Regions from separate parts of the Dyella sp. LX-66 genome, predicted to be linked through region 3. Evidence: predicted binding sites of a transcription regulator. Region 3 holds the regulator's gene; each other region holds the start of a gene.
The links. Region 3 encodes sigma-54, which starts transcription at its own class of promoters, with help from an activator protein. Its sites were predicted from a motif close to TGGCACGNGCNTTGC; they were not measured.

Region 1: the regulator sigma-54 is predicted to act here: its motif matches at 1,652-1,666, upstream of KK141_RS07110 (HlyD family efflux transporter periplasmic adaptor subunit).
Region 2: the regulator sigma-54 is predicted to act here: its motif matches at 1,875-1,889, upstream of glnA (type I glutamate--ammonia ligase).

The regions. Positions count from the first base shown of each region.
Region 1 covers NZ_JAHFVJ010000003.1:111,947-115,217, forward strand. The annotation lists gene KK141_RS07105 (ABC transporter ATP-binding protein) at 1-292, opposite strand, end outside; gene KK141_RS07110 (HlyD family efflux transporter periplasmic adaptor subunit) at 334-1,605, opposite strand; gene KK141_RS07115 (hypothetical protein) at 1,788-2,342, opposite strand; gene KK141_RS07120 (hemin uptake protein HemP) at 2,450-2,668, opposite strand; gene KK141_RS07125 (aldo/keto reductase) at 2,784-3,271, opposite strand, start outside.
Region 2 covers NZ_JAHFVJ010000012.1:51,317-54,587, reverse strand. The annotation lists gene KK141_RS19105 (hypothetical protein) at 1-311, shown strand, start outside; gene glnA (type I glutamate--ammonia ligase) at 420-1,829, opposite strand; gene KK141_RS19095 (RNA polymerase sigma factor) at 2,283-2,798, shown strand; gene KK141_RS19090 (FecR domain-containing protein) at 2,791-3,271, shown strand, end outside.
Region 3 covers NZ_JAHFVJ010000001.1:158,595-161,865, reverse strand. The annotation lists gene hprK (HPr(Ser) kinase/phosphatase) at 1-671, opposite strand, end outside; gene raiA (ribosome-associated translation inhibitor RaiA) at 826-1,152, opposite strand; gene KK141_RS00845 (RNA polymerase factor sigma-54) at 1,309-2,769, opposite strand; gene lptB (LPS export ABC transporter ATP-binding protein) at 2,919-3,271, opposite strand, start outside.

The DNA.
Region 1 (3,271 bases), on a different contig from region 3:
GGTCGGGGATCAGGTTGAAGGCCTGGAAGATGAAGCCGATCTTCTCGTTGCGGATCTTGGAGCGCGCGTTGTCATTGAGGTTGCTCACCTCCACGCCGTCCAGGTGGTATTCGCCGCCGGTGAAGGTTTCCAGCAGGCCCGCGATGGTGAGGAAGGTGGTCTTGCCGGAGCCGGACGGGCCGGTCACCGCGACAAACTCGCCTTCCTTCACGTCGATGTTGAAGTCGCGCAGCGCGTAGGTCTCCACCACTTCGGTGCGGTAGACCTTGGACAGGTGGGTCATCTTGAGCATGGTTGTTTCGTCCTTCGGTGATGGAGCAGTAGAGGGTCAGATCAACGGCTGATGGCGACGCGCGCCGCGTTCTTGAAGCTGTCGGTACCGGAGATCACGATGCGGTCGCCTTCCTTCAGGCCGTCCAGGATCTCCACCTTGTCGATGCTGCTGGCGCCGACGCGGATCGGGTGCTTCTCGGCGATGCCGTCGCGCACGATGTAGGCGTAGGCGCCGCCGGATTCGTCGACGAAGGAGCCGCGCTGCACAGCCAGCACGTTGTCGCGGCGGTCCAGCAGGATGCGCACGGACAGGCGCTGGTTCTGGCGCAGCTGCTTGGGCGTGTCGCCGTCGAAGCGCAGGCGGGCGGCCACTTCGCCGTTCACCACTTCGGGCGAAATGGCGCTGACCAGGCCCTTCCAGGTATTGCCGTTGCCGCTGATCTCGCCGCCCATGCCGATCCCCAGGTCGCGGGCGAAGCTTTCCGGCACCTTCATTTCCACTTCCAGCCGGCTCAGGTCGATCACGCTGAGCAGCTGCGCGTCCTTGGCCACGGTGGCGCGTTCGGCGATGAACAGCTGGCCCACCTGGCCGTCCACCGGCGACTTCACGTTGAGTTCGTCGACTTGGCGCTGCAGGTCCTTCACCAGCAGCACCTGGCGGTCGTGGGCGAGCTTCTTGGACTTGATGTCGAAGTCCAGGCTGGCGCCATCGTTGGAGAGGTCGGCCTTGGCGTGCTCGACGGTGATGCGCGCCTTTTCGACGTCGTCCTTGGCCTTGTCCACGTTCATGCTGGGCACGGCGCCCTGGGCGAAGGCTTTCTGGTAGCGCTGCAGGTCGCGCTGCGCGCTGGTCTGGTCGATCTGCGCGTTGTCGAAGGCCTTCTGCAGTTCGCCGCGCTTCTTCTTGGCGTCGATCTGCGAACGCAGGAAGTCGACTTCCATCGCGTCGGCCGCGCTCTGTTCCTGCGCCAGCTTGTTGGTGAGTTCGGGACTGACGATGGTGGCCAGCACCTGGCCCTGCTTCACCACGTCGCCGGCGTGCACCTTCAAGGTGACCGCGCCGCCAGAAGTGGCGTACAGCGTCGGGCTGACCGCCGCCACCACCTTGCCCTCGGCAGCGATGTCGCGCACGAACAGCCCGCGCTCGACCGTGCCGAAGGCAAGGCGCGAGCCGCTGACCGAGGCGTCGGCGGAGAACAGGCGGCTGGCCTGCGGCAGCACCAGGGCCAGCACGGCCACTGCGGCCACGCCGGCACCGATGAAGATGAGCCGGCGCTTGCGGCTCGGCTTGACCTCGACCAGGCGGTCTTGAGCGGAGGTATCGCGAATCATGATCGGTCCCTGGCCACGGACATGAGTGGCCCCTGGACCTGTATCAGCAAGCGCTATGCCAACTGCTCAGGCGATCGATTAAGGTTGTTTATCAGTGGGTTGGAGATGGCGTCCGCGGAAGGCAGGCTGTCCGCGGACAGATCGACGGACAGGCGGACAAGTGTCCGGACGCCGCGGACGGGCTACAGCGCCTCGGCGCGCAGCACTTCCTGGGCGATGTCGTGGCCGAGCGCGGAGAGTTGCGCGGCGTCCCTGCCGCCGAGCACGTCCATATTGCCCAGGCGCCGCTGCGTGAAATGCAGCAGGCGCGCACCCGCGGCGCGGAACGGCCGCTGCACGCGGCGGAACGCGGGAGCACCGGCCGGCACGGCGGCGGAAAGCAGCACGTCCCAGGCCAGGTAGTCGGTGTCCGGCAGCAGGTGCAGGCGGGCGCGCAGGCGGCCGGCGGCGTCCACGCATTCCAGCCATTCGCGCGGGCCGTCGGCGCCGATCACGCAGGAAGCGAGCAGCCATTGGGTGTGCAGCAACGGGGCGAGGTCTTCGCCTTCGGCCAGCCAGCCGCGCGCGGGGTGGTCGGGCGAAGCTTCGCCGCGCATCGGCAGATACAGCACGGTGCCGAGCAACGGCAGGCGCGCGGCCAGCGCGGCGGGCGCCACGTGCAGCCAGCGCGGCTGGCAGGACGGTGCCTGCGAATGCGGACAGACTGCGGCAAGGGTATGGGCCAGCCAGCCGAACATGGCGCGCTCCTGGAAAGAGGAGACCCGGCTGGCGCGCTGCGGGGAGGGCAACGCGGCGCTGGCGATAGGCCTGAAGGGAAAACCGGCGGGGCGCCGGACGTGCGGGCTTACTTGGTGAGGATCAGCTTGTCGTTGCGGGTGAGGCGCAGGTGGTACTCGCTGCCCTGGTGGGTGATCACCAGTTCGCGCTCGCCGGCCAGCAGGTTCTGGCTGGAGATGCGCCGCGCGCCGGGTTCCGGCGTCACCGCCTGGGGCTTCAGGCGCAGCAGGCCGAGCGGGCGCGACAGCAGGTCGGCGGGTGTGGGCAGTACGGCAGTGGTGGACATGAGCAGGCTCCGTGTTGGTCAGAGGCGGAGTTGATGATAATCGTTCTCATTTACCTGTCAACGGCCGAAGTGTGAACACGGCCGGGGCAGAACGCCGCGCCCTGCCCCGCGCCGCTCAGGCCACCGCCTGCTCGATCCGCGCCAGCACATCCGGCGTCAGCCGCGGCAGCAGGCGCAGCACGTCGAGGTTGTGCTCCAGCTGTTCCAGCCGGCTGGCGCCCAGCATCACTGTGGACACATGCGGATTGACCAGGCACCAGCCGATCGCCAGCTGCGCCTGGCTCACGCCGAGCTCGGTGGCGATCGGCGCCAGCCGCCGCACCTTGGCGATGCGCCCGCCGCCCTGTTCCAGCACTGCCTGGCGCAGCCATTCGTAGCCGGGCTGGGCCAGGCGCGCGTCGTTCGGCACGCCGTCGTTGTATTTGCCGGTGAGCAGGCCCGAGGCCAGCGGCGACCAGATCGTGGTGCCCATGCCGAAGTCGCGGTACAGCGGCGCGTATTCCTGCTCCACCCGCTCGCGGTGCAGCAGGTTGTATTCGGGCTGCTCCATGCTGGGCGCGTACATGTGGTTCTCGCGCGCCACGCGGTGCGCCTCGGCGATCA
Region 2 (3,271 bases), on a different contig from region 3:
GAAGCATCGAAGAGATGGCCGGCATGTTCGTCGGGAAAAAACAGTCGGGCCTGCATGGCGCCTCCATCGACGCCGGCATCGAGGCACTGCAGTTCTCGTTCGTCCACCCCAGCCGGCCCGAGCTGTCGCATACCTGCGACGGGCCGGTGAAGTACGCCGGCTTCCACTACGCCGCCGCTGGCGAGGAGGCGCTGATGGAAGCCCAGCGCTTTGCGGCGAACCTGGTGCGCAGGTTTCTTGCCAGGTACGAGGTGCTGCTCAAAGAGGCGAGGAAATCCGCGCGCCGCATCGTGGAAAGCGACAAGGCCTGACGCAGCCGAGAAACGGTTCCGTCGATCCGAGCGCATAAAAAAACTGCTGGAACATCGCTGTTCCAGCAGTCCTTTCAGATTGCTTCGCGGAACTCCGACCCTTGCGGATCAGAGCGCGTAGTACATCTGGAATTCCAGCGGATGCGTGCTGGCGCGGTAGCGGGTGACTTCCTGCATTTTCAGCGCGATGTAGGCGTCGATGAAGTCGTCGGTGAACACGCCGCCGGCCTTGAGGAAGTCGCGGTCCTTGTCCAGCGCGTCCAGCGCCTGGTCGAGGCTGGAGCACACCTGCGGGATGTTCTTCTCTTCTTCCGGCGGCAGGTCGTACAGGTCCTTGTCGGCCGGCGCGCCCGGGTCGATCTTGTTGATGATGCCGTCGAGGCCGGCCATCATCAGCGCGGTGAACACCAGGTAGCCGGAGTTCATCGGGTCGGGGAAGCGCACTTCGATGCGGCGGCCCTTCGGGTTGGACACGTACGGGATGCGGCAGCTCGCCGAGCGGTTGCGCGCGGAGTACGCCAGCATCACCGGCGCTTCGAAGCCCGGCACCAGGCGCTTGTAGCTGTTGGTGGTGGAGTTGGCGAAGGCGTTGATCGCCTTGGCGTGCTTGAAGATGCCGCCGATGTACCACAGCGCCGTCTGGCTCAGGCCGCCGTACAGGTCGCCGGCGAACAGGTTCTTGCCGTCCTTCGCCAGCGACTGGTGCACGTGCATGCCGCTGCCGTTGTCGCCGACGATCGGCTTGGGCATGAAGGTGACGGTCTTGCCGTTCTGGTGCGCCACGTTCTTGATGACGTACTTCATGGTCATCAGCTCGTCGGCCTTCTGCACCAGCGTGTTGAACTTCACGCCGATCTCGCACTGGCCGGCATTGGCCACTTCATGGTGGTGCACTTCCACCACCTGGCCCAGCGACTCCAGCACCTTGCACATGTCGGCGCGCAGGTCGCCGAGCGAATCCACCGGGCTGACCGGGAAGTAGCCGCCCTTCACGCCCGGACGGTGGCCGGTGTTGTTGTCCTCGTACTTGTAGCGCGACGACCAGGCGGCCTCTTCGGAGCCGATTTCGTAGAACACGCGGCCCATGTCGTTCTGCCAGCGCACGGAATCGAAGATGAAGAATTCCGGCTCCGGACCGAAGAAGGCGGTGTCGGCGATGCCGGTGGACTTCAGGAACGCCTCGCCGCGCTTGGCGATCGAGCGCGGGTCGCGGCCGTAGGCCTGCATGGTGCTGGGTTCCAGCACGTCGCAGTGCAGGACCAGCTGGGTGTGGCCGCTGAACGGGTCGAGGTAGGCGGTGTCCGGGTCGGGCAGCAGGATCATGTCCGACTCGTTGATGCCCTTCCAGCCGGCGATCGAGGAACCGTCGAACATCTTGCCGTCCTCGAAGGTCGACTCGTCGATGGTGTGCGCCGGGAACGTGACGTGGTGATGCTTGCCGAGCATGTCGGCGAAACGCAGGTCGACGAACTCGACGTCGTGTTCCTGGATCAGGTCGAGCACTTTCTGGGCGGACATGACGAACCTCGAATAGGTGGGGACGTGGAAACAACTCGCTCTTTGGCAAGCTCCATGCCAGCGGAAGGAGCCAAGCCGGATCAGTTACTTGCGTAAGGATTGCGTGAATGGTGATGGTCGCTTTGCACCTTTAAGGCGCTAAATCAATCGCGAATTTGCACCAACAATGCGCTTCACCTTTCGCCTGCGAACAACGCTCGCCATCCTAGCCCGTCACCCCTCATTCGGGCACGTGACCCTCCAGGCCCACACAGCCAACCCCCTCTCCCCTCCGGGGAGAGGGCTGGGGTGAGGGGCGGGCGGAGCGATGAAGCAGAAGCAGTAAGCAAGCCCCGCTCTGTCGCTACGTCTTGGCGAGCCCGCCCCTCATCTGCCTGCCCGCGCGTCGTCACACAACCGTCACTCCCACCCACTAGCGTCCCGCGCCCATCTCTCTCCGCGCTGCGAGCGCCCGTGACCGATCCCGCCGCCGGGCTGTCGCGCCTGTTCGAGGAACAGCGCGACACCCTCAACCGCTACTTCCTGAGGCGCACCGCGCATGCCTGGGATGCGCAGGACCTGGTGCAGGAGGTCTACCTGCGCCTGCTGCGCGCGGACCGGCACGGCGCACAGGACATCCGCAATCCCGAGGCCTACCTGTTCACCATCGCCTCCAATCTGCTGCGCGAGCACGCCACTTTGCGCCAGCGCGCGCCGGTCAACGGCGACGCGCTGGAAGACGTGCTGGAACGCCTGGCCACGCCCTGCGAAGCGGCCGCCGGCGTGGACCGCGAGCTGCGCCGCCGCCGGCTCGGCGAACTGATCGCCCGCCTCACCCCGCGCTGCCGCGCGGTGCTGGTGATGCATTACCGCGACGAACTGGGCTACCGCGAGATCGGCGAACGCCTGGGCGTCTCTTCGAACATGGTCAAGAAATACATCGTCAAGGCGCTGGCCGCGTGCCGCGTCGGGATGGCGCGCTATGACTGACGCCATCGACCCGCGCCTGCTGCGCCGCGCCGCCGAGCAGGCGGCCGAGTGGTACCTGGACCAGCGCGAAGGGCTGGATACCGCGCAGCGCGCGCGTTTCCTCGCCTGGCTGCGCCAATCGCCGCTGCATGTGTCCGAATACATCGGCATGGCGCGGCTGCACGGCGACCTCAGCGCCGCCGCCGCGCTCGATGCGCTGGATACCGCCGAGCTGGCCGATCTCGCCGCCACCGAGCGTGCGGTGGTGCAGCTGCGTCCGCTGCTGCCGCGTGCGCCTTCCGCCGCGCCGGTGCGCCGCGCCCGCACGCCATGGTGGCAGCAGGCCATCGCCGCCGTGGCCGTCGCCTTGATCGGCGGCGCGGCCTTCCTGCACGAGTCACCGGCGCCGATGGACGTCTATACCTCCGCCGGCGAGGTACGCGACGTCGCGCTGGACGACGGCACCCTGCTGCAGCTGGACCGCGCCAGCGCGG
Region 3 (3,271 bases):
ACCGCGGTGTGGCCGAACATCTCGCGCACGTTGAGCACGCCCAGGCCGCGCACTTCCAGAAGATCCTGCAGCAGCTCGGGGCAGGTGCCGTCGATCACGTCCGGCGCGATCAGGGTGAATTCGGTGGCGTCATCGGCGACCAGGCGGTGGCCGCGGCTGATCAGTTCCAGCGCCAGCTCGCTCTTGCCCGAGCCCGATTCGCCGGTGATCAGCACGCCGATGGAGAACACCTCGAGGAACACGCCGTGCAGGGTGACCTTCGGCGCCAGCATGCGCGCCAGGTGGTACTGCATCCAGGTGAGCAGCTCGTGGCCGCGCTTGGAGCTGATCCACAGCGGGGTGTTGGTTTCCTCGGCCACCTCGCGCAGGTCGGGCGGGATGGCCTGGTCCTTGGTGACGATCATCGCCACCGGCTGGTAGGCGGCGATCTTGTTGATCGCTTCCCAGCGCTGGCGCGAATCCAGGGCGTCGAGGTAGTTGAGCTCCTCGGTGCCGATGATCTGGATCTTGTTCGGATAGATGACGTTGAGATAGCCGATCAGCGACGGACGCCGCGACGCGGTCATGCCGCGCTCGAGCACCCGCGATTCGCCGCGCATGCCGGCCACCCAGCGCAGGGCCATGCGCTCGTGCACGCCATCGTAGAGTTGTCGGGCGGTAAGCCGGTCCAAACCGAATCCTTTGCACCGCGTGATGCCCGGCAGGGGCCGGCGGCGATGGCGTACATTGTGCCAGTTCGGACGGTTTGGTGCGCCGCAAGACGGCGCGGGCGGGGGCCAGGCTTGGGAGCGGCCCGCCCCGGCAGGCGGGGCGGGCCGGCGAGGTTCAGCCGTACTGGCGATCCTCGCGCACTTCGCGCTGGTGCTTGTCGCACACCTTGTCGCGGTGCTTGCGCAGCTGCGCCACCAGCTTGTCGAACATGTTGTCGATGGAGACGTACATGTCCGATTCGGTGGCTTCCGCGTGGAGCGGTGCGGCGCCGGGGACTTTGAGCGTGCCTTCGCAGCGTTGCTGCAGCTTGTCGACGGAGAGGACGACGCTCAATTCGAGGAGTCTGCTTTCGAGGCGGGTAAGTCGCTCACAGTGGCCGTTCACGCGTTCGCGAAGGGCCTGGGTGATCTCGATCTTCTGGCCGCTGAGCTGGACTTGCATGGTGCGCCTCCTCTGGTACTGCCGCATGACGCGGCGTGGGTCGATGCGCCGGTGCCGGTTGGTCGCCGACACATCACTGTCATCTCTTGGTATGGGGACGCTTTCCGTCCCGCCAAGTTCCCGTCCAGGCGCAAACGCGCGGCGGACCGTCGCGGGTCAACCGGCCCGCTGGCGCTCGCTGGAGCTGGGAATTCGCATGGCCTCCCGATATTTGGCAACGGTCCGGCGCGCCACCTGAATGCCCTTGCGGTGCAGTTCTTCGGCGATGGCCTGGTCGGACAGGGGTTTGCGCGGGTCTTCCGCGTCGATCAGCTTGCGCAGCATGGCCTGGATGGCGGTGGCGGATGCACTGCCGCCGTCTTCCGTGGACACGCCGCTGGAAAAGAAGTGCTTCAGCTCGAAGGTGCCCCGCGGCGTATGGATGTACTTGCGGGTGGTGACGCGGGAAATGGTGGACTCGTGCATGCCCACTTCCTCGGCCACCTCGCGCAGCACCAGCGGGTGCATGGCTTCGGGGCCGTAGTCGAGGAAGGCGCTCTGCCGGCGCACGATGGCCTCGGCCACCTTGAGCAGGGTCTCGGCGCGCGATTCCAGGCTCTTGATCAACCAGCGGGCCTCCTGCAGCTGGCCGCGCATCCAGCTGGCGTCTTCGCCGCGGGCCTGCGCGATGAGGTTGCAGTAATGCTGGTTCAGGCCCAGCCGCGGCTGGCAGTCGGGATTGAGGCTGACGCGCCAGCGGCCGCTGTCCTTGCGTGCGTACACGTCGGGCGCGACGTACTCCACCGGGGTGACGTCGAGCGCGGCGCCGGGGCGCGGGTCCAGGCTGCGGATCAGCATGGCCGCGGCGTGGGTTTCCTCGTCGCTGGCGCGCAGGCGGCGCGACAGGCGGGCGATGTCGTTGCGCGCCAGCAGCTCAAGCTCGCTGTCGACGATGCGCAGCGCCAGCTCGCGCTGGGGCAGTTCCGGATCGAACTGTTCCAGCTGCACGCGCAGGCAGTCGCGCAGGTCCAGGCTGGCCACGCCGGTGGGATCGAAGCGCTGCACCTGGCGGCGCACGGCGTCGACTTCCTCGACGTTTGCTTTCAAGTCGGCCGGCACCGCGGCGGTGACCGATTCCAGCGTCTCGCCCAGATAACCGTCCGCATTGAGCGCATCGATGATGATCGCGGCGATGGTGCGCTCGCGCAGGCTCATGTGGGTGAGGTTGAGCTGCCACAGCAGGTGTTCCTGCAGGGTCTCGGGCGCGGCGTTCTGCGGTTCGAAGTGGTCCTCGTCGCCGCCGCTGTTGCGGCTGCCGCCGGCGGAGGAGAAATCGATGGGTTCTTCGGCGTTGCCGCCGGACTGGCTCCAGTCGGCCGGCTCGTCGCCGCTGTCGCCGTCGTTGGCGGAGGTGGCGGCCTCGGTGGGGGCGTCGAAGGTGGCGGCCTCACCGTCGCCTTCGCTGTCGCCCTCGTTGGCGGCGTCCTCGGAGAACTCCAGCAGCGGGTTGCTCTCGGCGATCTGGCGCAGCTCTGCTTCCAGCTCCAGCTGCGACAGCTGCAGAAGGCGGATCGCCTGCTGCAATTGCGGCGTCAGGGTGAGCTGTTGATTGAGGCGAAACTGCAGTCCGGGTTTCATGCCACTGTTTTGAATGAGCCCAAAGGCTTGGATGAGCTTCGGGTCATCCTAACCCCTAGGGGGAGGACCGGCCATAGGTTCCCGCCGATCCTCGCGTAGGCCGAATGGCTGAATGTGACGGCGCGCGCACGCCGGCGATCAGGAAAGCCCTACAGCCTGAATTCGCGGCCCAGATAGACCTCGCGTACTTTCTCGTCGGCCAGGATGTGCGCCGGCGTGCCGCGCGACAGCACTTCGCCGTCGTTGAGGATGTAGGCGCGGTCGCAGATGCCCAGCGTCTCACGTACGTTGTGATCGGTGATCAGCACGCCGATGCCGCGCTCCTTCAAGTGCCGCACGATGCGCTGGATCTCGCCCACCGAAATCGGGTCGACGCCGGCGAAGGGTTCGTCCAGCAGCATGTAGCGCGGCTCGGCGGCCAGCGCGCGGGCGATCTCGACGCGGCGGCGCTCGCCGCCGGAGAGGCTGATGCCGCGCTGGTCGGCGATGTGCGCGATCTTCA